One region of the Vreelandella sp. 162(4c) genome, then DNA from elsewhere that is predicted to be linked to it. Evidence: predicted binding sites of a transcription regulator. Region 1 holds the regulator's gene; each other region holds the start of a gene.
The links. Region 1 encodes FNR, which switches genes on or off when oxygen is low (the NO sensors DNR and NnrR bind a similar motif). Its sites were predicted from a motif close to TTGATNTANATCAA; they were not measured.
Positions count from the first base shown of each region.

Region 2: AC4EYZ_RS14800 (xanthine dehydrogenase family protein molybdopterin-binding subunit) is a predicted target of FNR. The motif match lies at 3,319-3,332, and genes of this name have one in related genera.
Region 3: frdA (fumarate reductase (quinol) flavoprotein subunit) is a predicted target of FNR. The motif match lies at 3,123-3,136, and genes of this name have one in related genera.

Region 1 is NZ_CM176981.1:3,866,280-3,873,644, reverse strand. It holds gene AC4EYZ_RS17715 (sulfite exporter TauE/SafE family protein) at 1-590, shown strand, start outside; gene hemN (oxygen-independent coproporphyrinogen III oxidase) at 669-2,102, shown strand; gene fnr (fumarate/nitrate reduction transcriptional regulator Fnr) at 2,187-2,933, shown strand; gene ttcA (tRNA 2-thiocytidine(32) synthetase TtcA) at 2,926-3,846, opposite strand; gene AC4EYZ_RS17695 (3'-5' exonuclease family protein) at 4,109-4,762, opposite strand; gene AC4EYZ_RS17690 (DUF294 nucleotidyltransferase-like domain-containing protein) at 4,768-6,615, opposite strand; gene AC4EYZ_RS17685 (DUF4212 domain-containing protein) at 7,324-7,365, shown strand, end outside.
Region 2 is NZ_CM176981.1:3,209,113-3,216,477, reverse strand. It holds gene AC4EYZ_RS14825 (FAD-dependent monooxygenase) at 1-387, shown strand, start outside; gene AC4EYZ_RS14820 (alpha/beta fold hydrolase) at 384-1,202, shown strand; gene AC4EYZ_RS14815 (maleate cis-trans isomerase family protein) at 1,245-1,994, shown strand; gene AC4EYZ_RS14810 (N-carbamoylsarcosine amidohydrolase) at 2,045-2,710, shown strand; gene AC4EYZ_RS14805 (MarR family winged helix-turn-helix transcriptional regulator) at 2,755-3,234, opposite strand; gene AC4EYZ_RS14800 (xanthine dehydrogenase family protein molybdopterin-binding subunit) at 3,444-5,714, shown strand; gene AC4EYZ_RS14795 (XdhC family protein) at 5,714-6,682, shown strand; gene AC4EYZ_RS14790 (nucleotidyltransferase family protein) at 6,672-7,337, shown strand.
Region 3 is NZ_CM176981.1:3,378,889-3,386,253, reverse strand. It holds gene frdD (fumarate reductase subunit FrdD) at 1-43, opposite strand, end outside; gene AC4EYZ_RS15555 (succinate dehydrogenase/fumarate reductase transmembrane subunit) at 61-456, opposite strand; gene AC4EYZ_RS15550 (succinate dehydrogenase/fumarate reductase iron-sulfur subunit) at 469-1,221, opposite strand; gene frdA (fumarate reductase (quinol) flavoprotein subunit) at 1,218-3,005, opposite strand; gene AC4EYZ_RS15540 (anion permease) at 3,271-4,740, shown strand; gene menH (2-succinyl-6-hydroxy-2,4-cyclohexadiene-1-carboxylate synthase) at 4,747-5,499, opposite strand; gene menD (2-succinyl-5-enolpyruvyl-6-hydroxy-3-cyclohexene-1-carboxylic-acid synthase) at 5,492-7,240, opposite strand; gene AC4EYZ_RS15525 (isochorismate synthase) at 7,246-7,365, opposite strand, start outside.

The sequences.
Region 1 (7,365 bases):
CGCTCACCTTTGCAGTCCCCCCCAGCATGCGTCATCCGGCGCGCATGGGAGGCCTGCTGCTCAGCTACAACACAGGCCGCATTGTTAGCTATATGAGCGCAGGCGCGCTGGTGGCACTGCTAGGCACGCTGTTTTCCCTTTCTGCTACGGCACGCCTGCTACTCCAGGTATTTGCCGCACTGATGCTGATCTTAATGGCACTGTATATCGCCAACTGGTGGAAAGGGCTGCTCAAAGTGGAGGCCGTTGGCCGGCGACTATGGCGCCTTATCGAACCCGTGGGGCGTCGCTTGATGCCCGTAGTGCATATTCCCCAAGCCTTCGCCCTGGGAGCGCTCTGGGGCTGGCTCCCCTGCGGGTTGGTCTACTCCATGTTGGCCTGGAGCTTAGCGATTGCCGACCCGCTTCAGGGCGCTCTACTCATGGGCGCCTTTGGGCTTGGCACCCTACCTGCGCTGCTTGCCACTGGCCTGGCTGCCCGCCAGCTCAGCCATTTGATACGTCACCCCGCGACCCGCAGCGTGGCAGCGCTGACAATTATCGCTTTTGCACTGTGGCAACTGTGGACGCTTTCGGTACACAACCTCTAATAGCATGACGTGGCTCAACATTTACCTCCTAACCACGGGTTAGGCTAGCGGCATTTCCTAACGTCGGAGCGCCCCTTCATGCCCGTTCATACCCCTGCTGCCTTGCCTCTTGCACCCGCTGCTGCCGCAGCCCCTATGCAGCCGGTGTGGGACGAAGCGTTACTGCGTCGCTACGACACCAACGGCCCACGCTACACCTCCTACCCCACGGCGCTGTCGTTTCACGACCAATTTACCCCTGGCGACCTGACCCAGGCATTGGAGCGTAGCAATGCCAGTAAGCGTCCGCTCTCTCTGTACGTTCATGTGCCCTTCTGCCGCAAGATCTGCTTCTACTGCGCGTGTAATAAAATCGCTACCAAAAACACTGCCCTTGCCGAGCCCTATATAGCCCGGCTTGACCGTGAAATGGTGCTGACCGCACGCCACTTGGATACATCACGACCGGTGGAGCAGTTGCATTGGGGCGGCGGCACGCCGACATTTCTCAGTTTGAACCAGATGGGCGACCTGATTGATCGACTGGATGCACGTTTTGGTCTTTCATCGTCTGCTGATCGCGATTACGCAATTGAAATAGATCCTCGCGAAGCGGATGTGTTTACGCTGCGCCATCTCGAATCCCTCGGCTTTAATCGCATCAGCCTGGGCGTGCAGGATTTAAGCCCGCTGGTGCAGAAAGCGATTAACCGTATTCAGCCTCGGGTACTTACCGAAACGCTGATGGAGGAGGCGCATCGCCTGGGCTTTCGCTCGCTCAATCTCGACCTAATTTATGGCTTGCCATTTCAGACTGAAAAGAGCTTTGCCAACACCCTACGCCAGGTGATCGAGCTCAACCCGGCGCGCCTTTCTGTGTTTAATTACGCGCATATGCCCGAGCGTTTTGCCCCGCAGCGGCGCATTAATGTCGATGACTTGCCAGGCGGAGAAGAGAAGCTAGCGATTCTGCGCACCACCATCGAAATGCTCACCGCAGCTGGCTATGTGCATATCGGTATGGATCACTTTGCCCGCCCTGACGATAGCCTGGCTATTGCCCAGCGCGAAGGCTCGCTGCAGCGCAACTTCCAGGGCTACTCCAGCCATGCTCAGTGCGACTTAATCGGGCTTGGCGTATCGGCGATTTCCCGTATTGATGACGTCTATGCGCAGAATCCTAGCGATCTGGCCCGCTACGAAGCGGCGCTGGATCAGGGGCAGCTTGCCACCGTGCGTGGCATACGCTTAAGTGATGACGACCTGATCCGCCGGGATGTGATTGAGCGGCTGATGTGCGATATGGGCATTGATCTGACCGCCGTTAGCCAGCGCTGGAACATTGATGCCCCCCGCTACTTTGCGCCTGCGCTTGAGCGCCTGCAAAGCGCCGAGCAAGATGGCCTGCTGGCACGCAGCGGCGACCAGCTTAACGCAACGCCAATGGGTCGACTGCTGATTCGCCATATAGCAATGGCGTTTGATACCCATCTTTCCGGGCAAACGGGACAACAGTATTCTAAGATTGTTTAATCACCTTATTGCAGGCATGCTAAAGCGACTATAATAAGTAAGGATTTTCTAATTGATAAGCGGGACCCTCTCAAGGAGCAAAGCATGTTGGAACCCATGAGCCGTCGGCGCTCGCTACTCCATGAAGCTCGCTGCCAAACCTGCAGTTTGAGCTCACTGTGCCTGCCACTTGCCCTTGAGCTGGACGACGTGGGGCAGTTTGACGCCATTATTCGTCGTCGCGCGCCGCTGAAAAAAGGCGAACCGCTGTTTCGTCAGGGCGACACCTTTACCAGCGTTTACGCAGTCCGTTCGGGCAGTTTGAAACAGATCACCGCCGAAGGTAACGGCAGCGAGCAGTTGACCAATTTCTACCTGCCCAGTGAATTGGTGGGGTTGGATGGCATTGACGAAGAGCATTACCCCGGTAGCGTTATCGCCCTGGAAACGACCACCGTCTGCGAGATTCCTTTTGACCGCCTGGACTTACTCTCGGAGGAGCTACCCGAACTGCGTGGCCAGCTTTATCGTAGCATGAGCAAAGAGTTGCGCGATGACCGGCGTATGATGCGGCTACTTTCGCGTAAAACCGCCGATCAGCGGCTGGCAAGTTTTTTGATTACCCTCTCGGATCGTTTTCGTCGCCGGGGCTACTCGCCTTACAGCTTTCGCCTCTCAATGCCCAGGGCTGATATCGGCAACTACCTGGGCTTAGCGGTGGAAACGGTCAGCCGCATACTAAGCCGCTTTCAGCAGCAGAGTGTGGTGGCGGTCTCCGGGCGAGAGGTCAACATTCTCGATATGCCGCGCTTGATTACCCTCGCCGAAGAGGAAGAGCAAACAGTTAGCTGACGTTAAAGGCTTGGATACGCCCCGCCAGTAGCTCTGCTTGCTTGGCCTCAAGGCCTTCAAAATCGAACAGGCTGCGGTCGGCCAACTGGGAAGGGGCAATGTTGGTGACAGCCTTGAACATGCTCTCCAGGCGGCCAGGAAACTTTTTGTCCCACTCGGCGAGCATCTCTTTGACCACCTGACGCTGCATATTAGGCTGTGAACCGCACAGGTTGCAGGGAATAATCGGAAACGCCATCAGCCGCGAAAACTCGGCGATATCAGCCTCTTTGCAGTAGGCCAACGGCCGAATAACGATATTCTTCCCATCATCGGATAGCAGCTTTGGCGGCATCGCTTTCAGGTTGCCGCCAAAGAACATATTGAGAAACAGTGTTTCGAGAATATCTTCCCGGTGATGGCCCAGGGCTATCTTATTGGCGCCAATCTCTTCGGCAAAGCCATACAACGAGCCGCGCCGCAGCCGTGAACAAAGCGCGCAGGTGGTTTTACCTTCCGGGGTTTTCTCTTTTACCACCGAGTAAGTATCGCGCTCGACAATGTGGTACTCCACGCCCTGCTTATCCAGATACGCAGGCAATACGTGCTCGGGAAAACCCGGCTGTTTTTGATCCAGATTGACCGCTACCAGCGAAAAATTGACCGGCGCATTGCGCTGCAAATTGCGCAAAATCTCCAGCATCGTGTAGCTGTCCTTTCCACCGGAGAGGCAGACCATTACGCGATCACCTTCATTGATCATTTGGTAATCAATGATCGCATTGCCCACTTCTCGGCGCAGACGCTTTTGCAGCTTGTTAAATTCACGCTTCTGCTTCGCATCAGCCAGCTCAGGCTGGTCGTGCTCAGCGTCAGCTGGGGTGGCTCCAACCGTATCAAGGTGAGCAGGATCAAAGTGATCAAGAGTTTGCATGGTATAAGCACTGCCGAGGGTAGAAGGCGTGAGAGAAAAAAGTAATAACTATTCTAACAACACTCACCGCCTGACCCAACTAATCAGACGTAGCCACACAAGATATCGCAATTGGAAGTGACTATTTTGACCGCTGCACCATACCTCGGTGCGAGGGCAGCTTGGAGCGAGGGTCTTTTGTCATGGATGACAAAAGTAGCGCCCAGGGAAGGGTTCACAGCGCCCTCGCGGAAAGCTGTCCTCGCCACAACGAAAGAGACTACTATGCCACCTGCGCCATAATACGCTGCAAGCGCATATACAGCAGTGCGCTGGCGGTGGCCTCTCCAAGCACACTCTGCATGCCCATGACGGGTACTTGCCAGCATGCCAACGCCTGGGCGAAGCTGCTGGGCGCTTCGACCTCCGGGTGCAAACGGCGCAGTTGGCGCTGATGCAGTTTTGCCACATCGACCTGGGCGTTGGGCAGGGCAAAATTCAGCCGCTTACTGAGTAGTGCATTCAATGCTCCAATGCGCTTCTCTAACTGCCAGCCAACGATGGGCCGATTGCCGATAAATTCTACTAGCGCGCTCAAGTTATCACTGTTTGGTGGCAGTATCTCCCCCGCCTCGCACAGCAAGTGATGACGGCGCAGCGTTGCGCTCGCGGGCTGCTTCGCGCTGCCAAGGGTGATCACAAAAGCGCGGCTGGTATGCACCTGCTGATGGCTTAGCACCACTGCCGCCACGCTGATCACAGGTGATGATTGCGTGGGCGTTGCGGTGCAGGCGAGCGCCACCAGCTCTTCGCCCATATAGGGCTGAAACAGCCAGGCATAGGGGGAGTCTGCACAACGACGCCGGTCACTTTCACGCCTTAACAAGGTGCGCAGCGAGCCGCTAAATAGCGTCACATGTCGATCTAACAGCCGCATTCCGCTCACGAATACTCCAAATGGTAACGGTGGGAAAGCCGCTGCTTAAAGTCTTTGACAATATGCATCGCTTCGCGCAGTAGGTCGCGCTCCAGGGAAGAGAGGTTCTGCACCACGACACGGTTAGCGCGTCTGCTGCTTTGGGCGTTAGTTTCTTTCGCATCCGCAGAAGTTTCCAGCGTACTTAGCTGCTGCTTGAGGCACAGCTCAGAAAAGAGCGCCAACGCTTCGCCCAGGTCATCGGAAAAACGGCGATCCAACCGACCGTCAGTAACCAGGGCATCCAAGCGATCAAACGTCGAGGTGGCTTTGATGCGCCGCTCAAGCGCCATGGTGCGGACACCGTGCACGATAGGGAAAATACCGCCTTTCTTGATATCGATACCGTGCTGAGGCTTTTTCAGCGAACCAAACAGCGTCAGCGGCGTCGAAAAGCGCAGCGCCGTGCGGGCAAAATAGGAAAGCAGCAGCTCATCGCCCGAGCAGCGTTCAAACAGCTCATCGCGCACGCTCTCAAGCAAGCTCGGGTTGCCCGCCACGCCATGAGCATCGAGCATAATGGCCAGCTTCATCAGGCTATCGCCATCACGCTCCCTGGCCCACTTGGCAATATTACCTTTCCATTGGGATACCGTGGCCACCCACTCGGGGTTAGACACCATAATGTTGCCGGGGCACGGCGGGTAACCAAGCTGAATCAGGGTATCGGTGAGCGTTTGCATATGGCTGGCAAGATCAGGCCACTGGGTTTCATCGGCAAGAATCAAGCCGTTATCCTGATCCGTTTTTAGAATCTGCTCACCGCGCCCTTCGCTGCCCATCACCATCATGCAGCTCTGCTCGTGATAGCGCTTATCGACAGTGAACTCCCAGGCCTTGCTAATAATACGGCCGTTTAGTGCCGCAAGCAGATCCATCGCAAAGCGCAGCTTAACGCCCTGGGCCATCAGCGCTTTGACCAGCTCCGGGGTGCGCTGACTGGCAGCTGAAAGCGCCTCTAAGTTGGTCGCCTGCTCGATCTGCAGGCTCACCACATAGCTGCGGCTTGAGAAGTAGCTAAGCACGTCGGTGAGCTCTACAACGCCTTTCAAGACGTTTTGCTCCATCACTACCACCCGCGCCACTTTATGGCGGGTCATCAGCACCAATACTTCAAATAAGTACTGATCCGGTGCGACGGTCACCAAGTTAAAATGGGCGATCTTATCCACTGATGATGTTACCGCGCTGCCCTTTAGCACTAAGGCGTTGAGCAGATCGGTTTTGGTCACCATGCCGAGGGTGTCGTCCTGGGTCGACACCAGCAGGCTGTCGGCGTGACTTTCGTTGAGCTGTTTTACAGCGCTAGCGATATCGGTCGTCGCTGCCATCAGCAGTGGCGCACGCATGCACTCGCTTACCTTGGCCAGCATAAAGCCTGCCATGGTGACGCCACCTTCGGCGCGCTTTTCGGTCATCAGGCGCGCCTTATGGGTCAGCGATTGGCGAAAAAAACTGCTGAAATCAGGATAGTGGCGACACAGCTGCTGAAACAGTGCTTTAGGCATTAGGTAACACAGGCACTCCTGTTCAGCCTTAAAGCGGTAGCGGCTTTTACCGTTGAGAATACTGATCGCGCCAAACAGGTCCCCTGCCGTGTAGTGACCAATACGCGCGGTAGATGAGGGCAATGTAGGATCGATTTCCGCCACTTCGCCTTTATGGATCAGATAAACGAACTCACCCGCTTGGCCAGTCTCTAAAATGATTTCGTCACGATCAAAATAGGCCAGGTCAATGCCACGACGAATGTGGTCACGCCCCTCATCGTCAAGGAGCGTAAACGGCAGTTGGGATAGATCCACATCGACCATGGGGTATAACCTCATTAAACGGGCTGCGACTAACCGGGTTGTGTCTTAAGGCGCGCTAGCAGACATAAGCAAAAATAAATAAACGTCGTGACTCGATACTGGCCCACATAAATTGGCCCACACCAGCGCTTCAAAAAAATGTTATCGATTATTATATGAAGGTGGCTGTACGGGTATAAAGGATTCACTTCCCAAGTAGCAAGTATAACCTTGTTATACCTTTAGCTATCACGCTAAAGTCGAAGCGACTTTTGATACACGACCAAAGTATCGACACTTACTAACCGTGCTTCCGGCAAAACCCAGGACATGTATTTAAAGTAGCCAATAACTGCTTTTATTTGCTCACTAGACTATCGTCCTATAGCTCTTCAAACGCCTACAAAATTCGCTTAAACAGCCTCTAAAAACTCGTATTTTCAATAACATGCATCTTACCAAAAGCCAATTCGTCGTTTATTGATACCAAAGTCTGGGATTTATTTTTTGACGTTTATTGCCCAGTATTAACAATGAGTCATGCAGGGTAATCGCACGTCACTAACTAACTCGACATTTCATATCGAATAATAAGGTGATGTGCTAACAGAAGCTGACTCACCACTCCTATCGATAGGGTGGCTTTAGACGTGCGATTGCCCTGATGGGCCACACGCTATTCCTCGTGAACTTTCCCAACCTTAAAAATCACAAGTGGAGAGCAACACAATGGCAGATGACAAAACCAACGCTGCTGAATACTGGAAAGCA
Region 2 (7,365 bases), 660 kb from region 1:
ACCGTACAAGCGCTGATTGACTGCACTGAAACCGTCACCAAATGGCCCTTGCTGGAGCGCAACCCGCTGCCACTGTGGCATGAAAATCGACTGGTGCTGCTGGGCGATGCCTGCCACCCGATGAAGCCTCATATGGCCCAGGGCGCTGCCATGGCCATCGAGGATGCCGCCATGCTGGTACGCTGCCTGGAGGAAGTGGGCGCCGAGCACTACCAGCAGGCATTCGAACTTTACCGCACCAACCGTTTTGAACGCGCCTCGCGGGTTCAGCAGGTTTCCCACGACAATACCTGGTTACGGGAAGACGAAGACCCGGCCTGGGTATTCGCCTATGACCCCTTTGAAGTACCGCTGAAGCAACCAACCAGTCAAGGGAGCCCAGCATGAACAGCACCTATCTCTATGGCGCCAACGTGCACGCCAATGGTATTCGTCAGCACTACCTGCGCTTTGCCGACAGCGCCGAGACTTCGCGCCAACCGCTGGTACTGATACCGGGCATTACCAGCCCAGCCATCACCTGGCGTTTTGTGGCCGAGCGGCTCGGCCAGCATTTCGACACTTATGTGCTGGATGTTCGTGGACGCGGCTTGTCGTCTACCGGACCCGAGCTCGATTATGACACCGACACTTGCGCCGACGATGTGATCGCCTTTATTGATGCGCTGGGTCTGAGCAATGTCATTCTGGCGGGCCACTCCATGGGTGCGCGCTTTGCGCTACGCGCCATGAGTCGCGGCGCCAAGGGAATCGACAAACTGGTACTTATCGACCCACCGGTTTCAGGGCCAGGACGCCGTGAGTACCCCAGCAAGCTGCCCTGGTACGTGGATTCGATTCGCGACTGCACACGTGGTGCCGATATCGAGACCATGCGCCACTACTGCCCCACCTGGAGCGACGAGCAACTGCGATTACGCGCCGAGTGGTTACACACTTGCTTTGAGCCCGCCATCGTTCAGGCGTTTGAAGAGTTCCACAGCGTCGATATCCACCAGGATTTCCCCGCTATCAAAGTGCCCACGCTGCTGATGTGTGCAGGCAAGGGCGGGGTTATCCAGGATGAAGATCGCGCCGAAATACGCGCCCTTCTACCGACGGTTCGTATTTCTACCGCGGAAAAAGCGGGTCACATGATTCCCTGGGATGACTTCGACGGTTTTTTTGCCGCGTTTGAAGACTTCCTGGGCAGCGAACTCTAAGAGAGGCCAAATACCATGACCAGCAACTATATAAAGAACGAGATCAAAAGCTACCGTATCGGCCAGATCGTCCCCAGCTCCAATATCACCATGGAGACCGAAATACCCGCCATGCTTACGGCGCGGCAGTTAATCCGCCCGGAACGCTTTACCTTTCACTCCAGCCGCATGCGCATGAAGAACGTCAGCAAGGACGAACTGGCTGCCATGGATGCAGAGTCGGATCGCTGCGCCCTGGAGCTTTCTGATGCAGCGGTGGATGTGATGGGGTATGCCTGCCTGGTTGCCATTATGGCGATGGGGCCCGGCTACCACCGAGAGTCGCAAAAGCGTTTGCGCAGCCGCACCGAAGAGAACGGTTGCGACACGCCGGTGGTCACCAGCGCCGGTGCTCTGGTTGATGCCCTGGGTGTGATGAAAGCCAAGCGCGTGGTGGTAGTGGCCCCCTACATGAAGCCGCTGACCGAAATGGTGGTCGACTACATACGTCAGGAAGGCATTGACGTGCTCGACTACCGAGCGCTTGAGATCCCCAATAACCTGGATGTCGCTCGCCACGACCCCGCTAATCTTCCCGAGATCGTCGCCAGTCTCGATTTAAGTAACGTGGACGCTATCGTCTTGTCAGCCTGTGTGCAAATGCCATCACTACCGGCCGTCGCCAAGGTCGAAGCCCTGACCGGCAAGCCGGTGGTTACCGCAGCTATCGCGACCACCTATGCCATGCTCAAGGCACTCGACCTTGAGCCCATCGTACCGGGCGCGGGCGCCCTCTTGTCAGGGGCTTACTAACAAGATCAGGTACTTATTGACGATATAGAGTGCTGATTAAGGAGACGACCATGTCGCCACACACGACTGATAACAGCGATGGCGTTAGCGATAACACTGCCACGGACAACTACCGAGGCGTGTGGGATGGGCGCATCGGTTTTGGCAAAACGCCTGCGCTGCTGGTGGTTGATTTTATGCAAGGCTACACCACGTCGGGTTCGCCGCTATTTGCCCAGGGCGTGGTGGATGCGGTGGCCAATATGCCGCCGCTACTCAATACCGCACGGCGCACTGGCACGCCTGTTATCCACACCAACATCCTGTATCACGCCCCGGATCAAATCGATGGTGGCATTTGGGTCAAGAAGGCGCCGGTCATGCGGGCGATGGTGGCGGGCAACCCTTACGCCGAGTTCTGCCCCGAGGTGGCCCCCCGTGAAGATGAGCTGGTAATGACCAAGCAGTATGCCAGCGCGTTCTTTGGAACTTCGCTTGCCTCCACACTGGTCGCCATGGGTATCGATACACTCATCATTACCGGCTGTTCCACCAGTGGCTGCATTCGCGCCACCGCCGTTGATGGAGTACAGCACGGCTTTCGGGTGATGGTCGTGCGTGACTGCGTGGGTGACCGTCACCCCGCGCCCCATGAAGCTAACCTGTTTGATATCGATAGCAAATATGGCGATGTGATTGGACTGGATGAAACACTGGGATACTTAATGAAGCGTTAGGAGTATCCGAAAACGCAGGTGAAGCGGACGTCTCTGTTGAGTCATCAGTCCGCGTTCATTTTTTCCAGCAGATGCATTAAGGCAACCCGCTCTGCCGGGTTGAGATTTTTCATGGTCTGATCGCTAATTTGCTTGGCACTGGGCACCATAGCCTCGACTAATGTCTCCCCGGCCTCAGTGATCACGACCATGACTTTGCGTTGATCATTAGGGTCGGTGGTTAGCGAGATCCACCCCCGCGCTTTAAGACGTTTAATGACGCCACGGATAGTGGCGGGATCAATCGCCGTGGCGTTGACGATATCGGTTAACGAGCTGGGGCCGCGCTCCATCACCGTGCACAGCGTTACAAATTGAATGGCCGTGAGCTGTTTATCGCTGCTGTAGCGCTGAAAAATAGCCGTATGCCGCTGGTAGGCTTTACGCAGTAGATGCCCTACTTGCTCAGAAAAATCATACCCTTGCTCTGAAGGCGTAGAGTGCTCGCCGGAAGACGAGTGTTTGAACGCACTATCCGTTGTCATTCCATATCCTTAATCTATTGGCGACGTCGTGTATCGAGTATGGCACTGGTTAACAAAATGATGCATCAACGTATGAAATACTCCTTGCGCTGGATCAATTCATCATGCTTTTATGGCGTACACGCTATAATTTTACCTTAGTTATCGCTCTTTCATCACCTAAAATTCATCCGCACTGATCATCGTAAACGCGAGCGTGGGAGGCAGACATGGCTGATAAATCAGACTATACAAGAGAGTCACTGCTGTATGGGTCTGATGTTCTGGTGATCTATCGCGACCCGGTTACACCCCCCAAGCCCGCGCCCGGACAGCCAGGTACACACTCAAACTTCACCCCCCATGAGCCTGAGATCTTCATTGCCGTACTGAGCGATAGTCATATCGTGGCTTTCAACGGCCACGTAGACCTGGGCACGGGCATACGCACGGCGCTTGCTCAAATTGTTGCAGAAGAGCTCAACGTCGCGTTCGACAGCGTCACCATGGTGCTGGGCAACTCCGTTGAAGCCCCCAACCAAGGCCCCACCATAGCCAGTGCATCGATTCAGATCACTGCCGAGCCTTTACGCCGAGCTGCCGCACAGGCGCGGGAGTACCTATTAACCCTGGCAGCAAAGCACTTTGACACTGAGCGCTCACTACTTAGCTGCCAGAACGGCGCTATTACGCCAAGTGATAATAACCGCTCATCCGTTAGCTTTGGGGAGTTGCTGCGGGGCACCCGTCATGCATTAAAGCTTGCCGATGAGGTGCCGCTTAAGCCGGTCAGCCATTATACCCTGGTCGGCCAATCGACCTCCCGCGTGGATATACCCGCCAAGGCCACCGGGCAATTGACCTTTATCCACGACCTACGTCTGCCCAACATGCTGCATGGGCGAGTGATTCGTCCGCCTTATGTAGGCCATGATAGCGGCGACTTTATTGGCAACAGTTTAATCGCGGTAGATGAAAGCTCTGTGGCGCATTTGCCAGGTGTGATAAGCGTCGTGGTGGTCGGTGACTTTGTTGGCGTGGTGGCCGAGCGTGAAGATCAGGCTGCTGCCGCAGCCAAGCAGCTAAAGATCCAGTGGCGCCCAATCGAAGGCTTGCCTCAGTTGGACAACATAGAGCAAGCACTGCTCGACCTGCCCAGCAAGCAGCGCATACTCCTCGAAGAGGGTGATCTCGATAACGCTCTGGCCGCCGCACAACATCCGCTCAATCGTCACTATGTGTGGCCTTTCCAGCTGCATGGCTCCATCGGCCCTTCGTGCTCTGTCGCCGATGCCAATGAAGATGGCCTTCACGTATGGTCGGGCACCCAAAATCCACACAGCCTGCGCGCCGACCTCGCCCGCCTTACCGGTTTGGATGAAGGCGTTATCACCATTACCCGCATGGAAACCTCGGGCTGCTATGGTCGCAACTGCGCCGACGACGTTGGCGCGGATGCAGTGCTGCTCTCTCAGGCGGTTGGCCGTCCTGTCCGAGTACAACTAACCCGTGAGCAGGAGCACACCTGGGAGCCTAAAGGGGCTGCTCAGTATATGGCCATCCAGGGCGGCTTGAACGCAGATGGCAGCCCGGCAGGCTATCGCTTTAATACGCGCTACCCCTCTAACAGTGCGCCCACCTTGGCACTGCTGCTGACCGGCGCTGCCTCACCGATTGATATCCCCTTTGAGATGGGAGATCGAACGTCGGTGCCGCCCTACCGCTACCCTCATCGCCAAATAGTGTGCGACGACGTCCCGACCCTGATGCGCGCCTCCTGGCTGCGTGGTGTCTCGGCGCTGCCCAGCACCTTCGCCCACGAAAGCTATATTGATGAACTCGCCTACTTGGCGGGTGAAGATCCTGTCGCCTACCGGTTACGCTACTTAGCAGATAACCGCGCCTGCGAGCTTGTCGAAGCGCTAGCCGAACGTGCGAACTGGAAGCCCTGCACCGCTAACGCCAATCCGAGTAGCGATGGCGAGTGGCGCTACGGCCGAGGATTCGCTTACGCCCAGTACGTACATAGTAAATTTCCCGGCTTTGGTGCCGCGCTCGCCGCCTGGGTGATTGAGCTTAAAGTCAATGTGAAGAGTGGACGGGTTGTCGTCGAGAACCTATATGTAGGTCAGGATGCGGGCCTGATGGTGAACCCCGCCGGCGTTCGCCATCAGGTGCATGGTAATGTGATCCAGATGCTCAGCCGCACTTTAAAGGAGCGGGTAACCTTTGAGGATGGTTTACCAACCAGCAGAGAGTGGGGCGGCTACCCTATTCTGCGTTTCTCGGAGCTGCCTCCCATCGACGTCATGCTGCTTGATCGCCCTGAACTGCCCCCACTCGGTGTTGGGGAGTCCGCCTCACTGCCCGGCGCTCCCGCGATTGCCAACGCGCTTTTTGATGCCACGGGGGTACGCTTTACCCATCCCCCTTTTACCCCTGACACCATTCGCGATGCACTGAAAGCCGCCCTTCGACTCCCCATGGAGGTGGCGATTTAATGCACCATCTTGATCTACAGGTTATCGAACGTGCGTTGAAATGGGCCAACCAGGGGCTGACCGTTTGGCTATGCACAGTTCTGAAAACTTTTGGCTCGGCCCCCCGGGAGCCGGGTGCCATGCTGGTCGCATGTTCGACAGGCGACTATCTGGGGTCACTGTCAGGTGGCTGTGTCGAAGAAGACTTTATCGCAAGGCTTCAAAAGGGTGAGTTTAACGAACCGGTTCAACGGGTGCGCTATGGCGGTGACGCTGGTTCAGCGAATATTCGTTTACCCTGCGGTGGTCGCCTTGAAGTGTTGGTTGAACGGCTAGCGCCCAACACCGAAAACCTCACTCACCTAGAAGTGATGCATGCCACGCTACTGGGTCGCCAACCGCTAACCCGCTGTATCACACTGGATGGCAGCGGCAAGCGCTTTAACCCATCGAATAACACCGAGCCCACCGTTACTTTCGATACAGATAGCGTCAATATTCGCATAGGCCCTGCGCTACGGCTGATTATCGCGGGGATCTCTTCAGTCTCTGCGCCCTGTGCGCTGTTTGCCCAAACGCTTGGTTTTGAAGTGATTGTCTGCGACCCCAGAGACGAGCCTAGGCAAAATTTTGCTGTCGCCGGAGTGGAGGTGCAGGCGGTACTGCCCTCAGTGTTTATTGCCTCTGGCGGTTGCCATGCCAATACCGCCGTTGTGGCCTTGACCCATGACCCGCGTATCGATGATTTAGCGATGATCGAAGCCGTCCGAACGGAAGCCTTTTACATTGGCGTTATGGGCTCTCAGCAGACATCACAGCAGCGTGCCGAACGACTGCTACGTTCTGGCGGCCTGACGGAAAGCCAAGTAGCAAGAATTGCCATGCCCATTGGGCTTAATCTGGGTAGCAAAACACCGGCTGAAATTGCGCTAGCCGTGATGGCCGATATTGCTCGCCTCTCTCGCGGAAAAGAACGCCATGCCTTGTAGCGATATCATAGCCATTGTGATGGCGGCAGGCCAATCAAGCCGCTTTGGCAGCGATAAAAGAGTCGCCAAGTTAGGCAATGGGGAAACGCTGCTTAGCTCCACTTTACGAACTATTCAGAAAACTTTTTCTAATAACCGTGTTGTTATCAAACCCGAAGATAACGCCCAGTCACTCGGCCTTACACCAACTAATCAAATTATTGTTAGTCAGCGCAGTCATTTAGGGCTTGGTTACAGTATTAGCGATGCTTTTAGACAACTCTGCAGCGATGAAAGCTTGCATCATTATCATGCTGCTGCAGTATGGCTAGCCGACCTCCCGTGGGTAAGCGAAGAAACATGCAATGTATTAACAAAAATGGCCACTCCAGAGAGTATCGTACAGCCGCTACACCAAGGAAACCCAGGGCATCCTGTTGTTTTTGGAAGAGAATTCTGGCACGAATTGGCACTTTTAGAAAACGACAGAGGTGCAAGTCCTGTCATCAAAAAGCATAGCAAACGTGTTATTCATGTCTTTCTCAACGACCCAGGCGTGTGCACTGATGTCGACTACCCCGATGATTTAACAAAATCACTAAAAAATACAAGAAGCGCGCAAGCGCCATACAAAAATACAACAAAAGTTACATTAAAAGCCAAAACAGACTTTTAGTTTAACATTACTATGTAAGCCAAAAAGA
Region 3 (7,365 bases), 490 kb from region 1:
GTTTATGCTGAGCGCTGTTTTTGCCCATGCTTGGTTTATTCATGGCTAGTTTTTCCATAATTACGCCCTCCCGAATAGCCAGAAAAACAGCAGTGCGACCGCCACTACCCCTGCCCACTGCCCGGCAACAATAGCCTGATCAGGCAGGCTATGCCCGGCGATACGCAGCGGCATTACCCGTGGGAACAGCACAAAGAAGGTGGCGGCGTGAAACAGGCTGGCGGCCAGCGCTAGAAGATTCAGCACTAATACGATGGGGGAGCCCATAAAGGCGATCCACCCCTGCCAGCTTTCTGCCCCTTGAAGAAGAGCAACCATACCGGCGAGTAAGCAGAGCGTGAAAAACACCAGCGGCAGCACAGTGGCTTCGCGCAGCATGTAGAGTTTAAAAAAGCGGTGTTTCAGCCACCAGTTGCGTTTCAGTGGCGGCAGGCGTTGCGATGATGATTTATCCATGACGTTCCTCCCCTACCCTTTAAACAGCGCAATGAGTGTGTGTTTGGCCGCTTCGACCTTGCCCTGATTGACCGCAGCGGCGGGGTCAACGTGTTTGGGGCATACCTTGGAGCAGAAGCCCACAAAGGTGCAGCTCCAAACGCCTTCGTGGCGGTTAAGTTCGGCCATGCGCTGCTTCTTGCCGTGGTCGCGGCTATCCAGATTGTAGCGGTGGGCCAGCGTTAGCGCCGCCGGGCCAAGGAACTCAGGATTCAAGCCAAACTGCGGGCAGGCCGAGTAGCAGAGGCCACAATTAATGCAGTTAGCGAACTGCTTATAGCGGGCGAGCTGCTCAGGGGACTGCTGATAGGTTTCCGGCGCCTGGGGGTCATACGGTTTTACCGGGTTGTCATCAATCAGGTAGGGCTTAACCGCGGCCAGGTGCTCAAGGAATATCTCCATATCCACCACCAAATCCCGCTGCACCGGGAAGTGGGATAGCGGCTCGATGCGGATCTCGCCTTCATAATCGCGCAGGAAGGTTTTGCAGCCGAGCTTGGGAATGCCATTCACCATGACCCCGCAGGAGCCGCAAATCGCCATCCGGCACGACCAGCGGTAGCTCAGCGTGCTATCGAGCTGTTCTTTAATGTGGTTGAGGGCATCCAGCAAAGAGGTGCTGTCGTCCACCGGCAGTTCGTACTGCTGCCAGTAGGACTCAGCCGAACTGTCTGGCAAATAGCGTTTAACGCTGATTTGTTTGGTGCTGATCTGCTGGGTGTTCATGCCTTGCCCCCCTTGCCCGCATCGCCATAAGCCCGCTCCGCCGGGGCGGAAAACCGCACATCGACATCCTGCCAGTGTAGCTCGGCATGGGCATCGCCTTGATAAAACACTTGGCTGTGCTTGAGGTAGTTAACGTCGTCGCGTTTCTGCATACCTTCATCCAGGCGCTGATGGGCACCACGGGATTCACGACGCTCAAGCGCCCCTAAGCAAGAGGCTTCGGCAATATCCAGGCCACACTCCAGTTCAAGACATTCCAGTAGCTCGGTATTGAATATCTTGCTGGTATCATTAACGCGAACCTTATTAAAGCGCTCACGTAGCTGACGCATGGTATCCAGCGAATGGCGCATGCCCTCTTCAGTGCGGTAAATACCGCAGCCACTCTCCATGGCTTGCACCATGGCGTGCTTGAGTGCTACCCAATTCTCTGCCCCCTCGGTTCCGTCACAGAGCCGCAACAGCTTGGCTTGTTGGCGATCGCCCTGGGCTTCCAGCAAGCGCTCATCAGCCCACTCGGTTTTGGCCGCTCGCTGGCTCGCTTGTTCACCGGCTAAGCGGCCAAATACCAGCAGCTCGGTCAGCGAGTTGGAGCCCAGGCGGTTGGCACCGTGCAAACCAACTGAAGCACACTCCCCGGCGGCGTAAAGCCCGGCAATGGAGGTTTCGCACTGAGGGTCGGTCTCAATCCCACCCATGGTGTAGTGAACCGCCGGGCGAATGGGAATGGGGTCTTTCACCGGATCAACATTGATATAGGATTTAGCCAGTTCACAGATAAACGGTAGGCGCTCCAGAATGTACTTTTCACCCAAGTGGCGCAGGTCGAGATAGACCACATCGCTGTCGCCAAACTTGCCGGTGCGGCCCGCCTGCTGCTCTTGCCAGAAGGCCTGGGAGAGTTTGTCCCGTGGCCCCAGTTCCATATATTTGTTTTCCGGCTTGCCAAGCGGAGTTTCTGGGCCCAGGCCGTAATCCTGCAGATAGCGGTAGCCCTCTTTATTGAGCAGAATGCCGCCTTCGCCCCGGCACGCTTCGGTAATCAAAATGCCAGAACCGGGCAGGCCGGTGGGGTGGTACTGGACAAACTCCATATCCCGCAACGCCACACCGTGACGATAGGCCATCGCCATGCCGTCGCCGGTGACAATTCCCGCGTTGGTATTGAAGCGGAACAAGCGCCCTGCGCCGCCGGTAGCGAGAATCACCGCTTTAGCGCGCAGCAGGGTCAGTTCACCGGTAGCGATCTGCAGGGCTATAACGCCAATAACCGCACCTTCGTGTACCGCCAGATCGAGCACAAAGAACTCATCAAAACGCTCAATCTCTGGGTACTTCAGCGAGGTCTGAAACAGGGTGTGGAGCATATGAAAGCCGGTTTTGTCGGCCGCAAACCAGGTGCGTGCGGTTTTCATGCCCCCGAAGCGGCGCACCTGCACTTGGCCATCGCCTTTACGGCTCCAGGGGCAGCCCCAGCGCTCCATCTGCACCAATTCTTGATAAGCGTGATGAACAAAGTAGTCGACGACGCCCTGCTCAACCAGCCAGTCACCGCCTGACACCGTGTCGTCGAAATGCGCTTGGTGGGAATCTTCGGCACTGGTGACGGCGGCAGCGCCACCTTCAGCCGCCACGGTATGGGAACGCATGGGGTAAACCTTGGACAGCAGCGCTATGCGCTGGGGAGTGCCCTGCTCTTTGGCCTGCTCGGCAGCCCCGATAGCAGCGCGTAAGCCTGCACCACCCCCACCAACAATGACGATATCAAAATCTCGCTGTTGCATGAAAAGCCCCTTCATTAGCCAAGTCAAAGGTGGTACTGGCGGCAATCTGCGCTGCCGTCTTGTCTATTCGAACTTACCATACAAGGGGAAGGCCCTGTTCATTAGTCCAAAGGACTATTGATGTACATCAAGAAAGGGAGGAATCGAGCTAGCATCACTTTTACCCTAGTGCTGCACCGCCTACTCTTCAAATCACTCACTGCCGGGCAGACCACTGCCCACCAAGCAAAAAGAGCACACTACCAACACTGAAGAGAGGTGCCGCATGACGACCGATGCTCAACCCTCACCGCGATGGAAACTGTTAGCGCCGCTAGCAGTTGCTATCATCGTCGCGCTGATACCCACTCCCCTGGGGCTTGCGCCTCATGCGTGGTACTTTTTCGCCATTTTCCTCGGCTGTGTGGTTGGCCTTATTCTTGAACCATTGCCGGGCGCAGTGGTGGGCCTGGTCGGCGTTACCCTGGTGGCACTACTTTCCCGGTGGGTGCTGTTCTCTCCGGAGCAACTGGCGACTGACGGATTCAGTGCTGCTAACCAGGCATTCTCATGGGCGGTGTCGGGCTTTACCAATTCCACCGTATGGCTGATTTTCGGCGCATTTATGTTTGCCTTGGGGTATGAAAAAACCGGACTCGGCAGGCGAATATCGCTTTGGCTGGTCAAGGCAATGGGAAAACGTACGTTGACTCTTGGCTACGCGGTGATGATTGCCGATGGCATTCTGGCGCCGTTTACGCCCTCGAACACCGCACGTAGCGCAGGCACGATCTACCCCGTGATTCGCAACCTGCCGCCGCTTTACGATTCGCACCCCAATGACCCCAGCATGAAGCGCATGGGCAGCTTTTTGATGTGGACCGCGCTGGCTTCCACCTGTGTGACCAGTTCGCTATTTTTGACCGCTCTGGCGCCCAATCTATTGGCGATCGCGCTAACCGAGAGCGCGACAGGTATTCATATCAACTGGGGGCAGTGGTTTATGGCAGTAGCACCTGTCGGCATTCTGCTGCTCCTGCTGGTGCCGCTGCTGAGCTACTGGCTATGCGCGCCCGAAGTGAAAGCGGGGAATGAAATCTCCGACTGGGCGGGGCAAGAGTTAACCAAGCTGGGAGCACTGACCCGCCATGAAATAATGCTGGTCATTATGGTGGTCACCGCCCTGCTGCTATGGATTTTTGCGGGCGATATTATCTCTGGGTCGCTGGTAGGCTTGGTGGTGATCTGCGGCATGCTGTTAACCGGCATTGTGACCTGGAGCGATATTCTCGATAACCGAGCAGCCTGGAATACCTTTGTATGGTTTGCCACCCTGGTGGCACTAGCGGGCGGGCTCAGCCAAGTCGGCTTCGTTAACTGGTTTGGCAATGTGGTTGGCGGGCAAATAAGCCACTTCAACCCCCTAATGGCCATGGTGGCGCTGGTGGTCATTTTCTATCTACTGCACTACTTCTTTGCCAGTGTTACTGCCCACGTTACCGCCTTGCTACCGGTGATTCTGGCAGCGGCATCAGGCATTGCCGGTCTGGATATGCAGATGTTTGTTCTGCTACTGCTACCCACACTTGGCTTTATGGGCATTCTGACCCCCTACGGCACAGGGCCAAGCCCGGTTTACTACGGCAGCGGCTACCTGCCCAGCGCGCTCTTTTGGCGCCTAGGGGCGGTCTTCGGGCTGCTATTCCTAGTGGTTTGGCTGGTGGTCGGCCTGCCCTGGTTAATGGTGATCAGCTGATAAACATTAGCCTAGCGTGCGATACCAGGCATTGAGCTGCTGAGCAATCATCTCAGGTTGCTCAGCATGAAGATTGTGGCCCCCTTCCAGCGTGATATGGCGCAGGCGCGGGGCCATTGTTGCCAGATGAGACGCCAGAGTGTGGAACTTGATGTCCCGCTGCCCCGAAAAGTACCCCACCGGTAGCGAGGTGCTTTCCAGCCACTGCCAAAGCGTAGGCTGTTGACCCAAGGAAGTTGATTGCAGCATGCTGGCAATAGTTGGCCCATGATTCGCTAGCCGACGTTGAATCTGCCGACCGCGCTGAACCTCGGTTAAGTCGGCGAACACCGGCTGCTGGTACCAGTCGGCAAGTACGTTTTCCAATGGTTCCTGCTCGAAGCGTGTTGCCCAGTGCTCATCGTGATCAATTCGGGCAGAACGCTCACTGGCGGGCAATCCTGGGTGAGCACTTTCCAGCCAGAGTGCTTCCAGCCCCGGTGGCTGACGGCTGGCATGATACAGCGCCAAGCGCCCGCCCAGGGAATAACCCAGCAGGCAGTAACGGCGAACACCGTGAGTTATCAGCGTATCGCCAAGCCAGTGGTGAAAAGCCTCAAAAGAGCCTACCTGCACGTGGTGATTCTCACCGTGGCCGGGTAAATCCAGCGCGAGGCAGCGGATGCCTTCCAAGCCAGCGATGATCTCACCCCAGTCCTGAGCATCGCCCAACAGACCGTGGAGCATTACCAGAGTCGGCGCCTGAGGTTTACTACTCACGCGGCTCCCCTCGAATCGCTGCGCCAAGATGCTTGAGATCATCAGCTACTTGCTGATGGGGCACGTTAATCTCGATCAAGGTAACGCCCGCCTGCAGGGCCTGAGTGTAGGCCGCCATAAAGGCATCCAGTGACTCTGGCGCGAAGTAGCCAAGTCCAAACATCTTCGCCGCATGCTCGAAGTGTAAGCCATGGGGCTGGCGATAATAGCGCTCCAGCAGATCGTCTTCTTTAGGCACCGGCAGCATATGGAAAATACTGCCACCATCGTTATTGAGGATAACCACCACCAGAGGCTGCGTGGCCTGCTTTAACAGCGCCAAGCTGTTGAGATCATGCAGTGCGCTGGTATCCCCCAGCACAATAGTAGTCGGCTCTGAGCATGTGCAACTGAGGCCGTAAGCCGTGGCAATAAGACCATCAATACCGGAAGCCCCGCGATTGGCAAATACCCGTACCGGCGTTTGGCGATGCGTACCCAGCATATTCATTAGCCGCGCGGGCAGGCTATTGCCTATAAACAACTGCCCTTCAGCCACCTGCGCTAAAAGGTGACAAACTCCCACCTCTGAGAATGCTGTACAGCGCTCTTCCACAAGCTGACTAGTGCGTCGTTGGAGGCTGGCCAGCTGATGGCAGGGAGGTTGTTCAGGTATCGTTGGCAAAGCGGCTATAAAGTCGGCGGGCGAGCATATCAAACGGCGCTTAACACAGTAGTCGGGATCCAACCGCTGGGGCAGCGGATCAACCAACCAGGCATCCTGCCACGGTTGTTGGGCAATAAATTGCGTTAGCCGTTTCGAAATTAACCGACCACCAAACTGCAGCAGTACCTCGGCTTTGGCGAGTTCAGCGCAGAAACGCTCATCATGCAGCGCTAGATCAAAGTGAATCAGATTTTGAGGGTCAAAATGAATTTGGCTCTGTATGTCGGCCAGTAGCGGCCAACCCAACTGCTTGGATAGCTCAACAATCTGCTGCGCCTGCTGGGAGTCATCAACCCTGCCAACCACAATCAGGCCACGCTGCTGGGCAAACGTTACCCACTCGTTGTTGAGCGCTGGAACCGCAGTACTGAATGACCAATCACTCCACGGTTTTGAAGTCGTCAGCCAGTCCCTTAGCGGGGCGAGATAATCACCGGTATCCACCAGGCAGTTGCCGGGGTAAAGCGGTTCGCGATAACGGCAATTAATGTGAATCGGCCCGGGCATACGGCGTTGCTGATCAACAGCTTGATCAACAGTACTGAGTAGAAACGCTGCTTTTATCTCAGCATCCGGCGGCGGCAGGTCGTGGTGAACAATGGTGTGGCGGGAGAAAATATCCCGTTGGTCAATCGCCTGATTGCTGCCGTTACCCAGCAGTTCAATGGGGCGGTCGGCAGAGAGTACAATAAGCGGGACGCCGAGCAATTTGGCTTCCACCACCGCCGGGTAAAGGTTGGCCACGGCGGTGCCTGAGGTAGTGATAATAACGACCGGGTGCTGACTGCCCCGGGCAATGCCCAGCGCCATAAACCCCAGTCCACGCTCGTCAAAATGGCAGTGGCAGCGCAGCCCGGCATGCTCGCTGGCGGACATAGTCAAAGGCGATGAACGGGAGCCCGGCGCCAGCACTGCGTCGCGCACGCCTAAGCGGTAGAGTTCCTCCAGCATTAGTGCCGCCCATACATGATTAAAGGTGGCGTACTCTTCCATAAAACCACTCTTCACAAAACCGTCCGATGTCAGTGCTGTCATCTACGTTATCCCATCCCAAGCAGCGACATAATGTCAGCAATTTTCGTATCCAGTTCGTGCCACTCCTCGTCTGGCTGTGAGCCTGCCACAATGCCTGCACCGGCATAAAGGCGAATTGTTTCTGG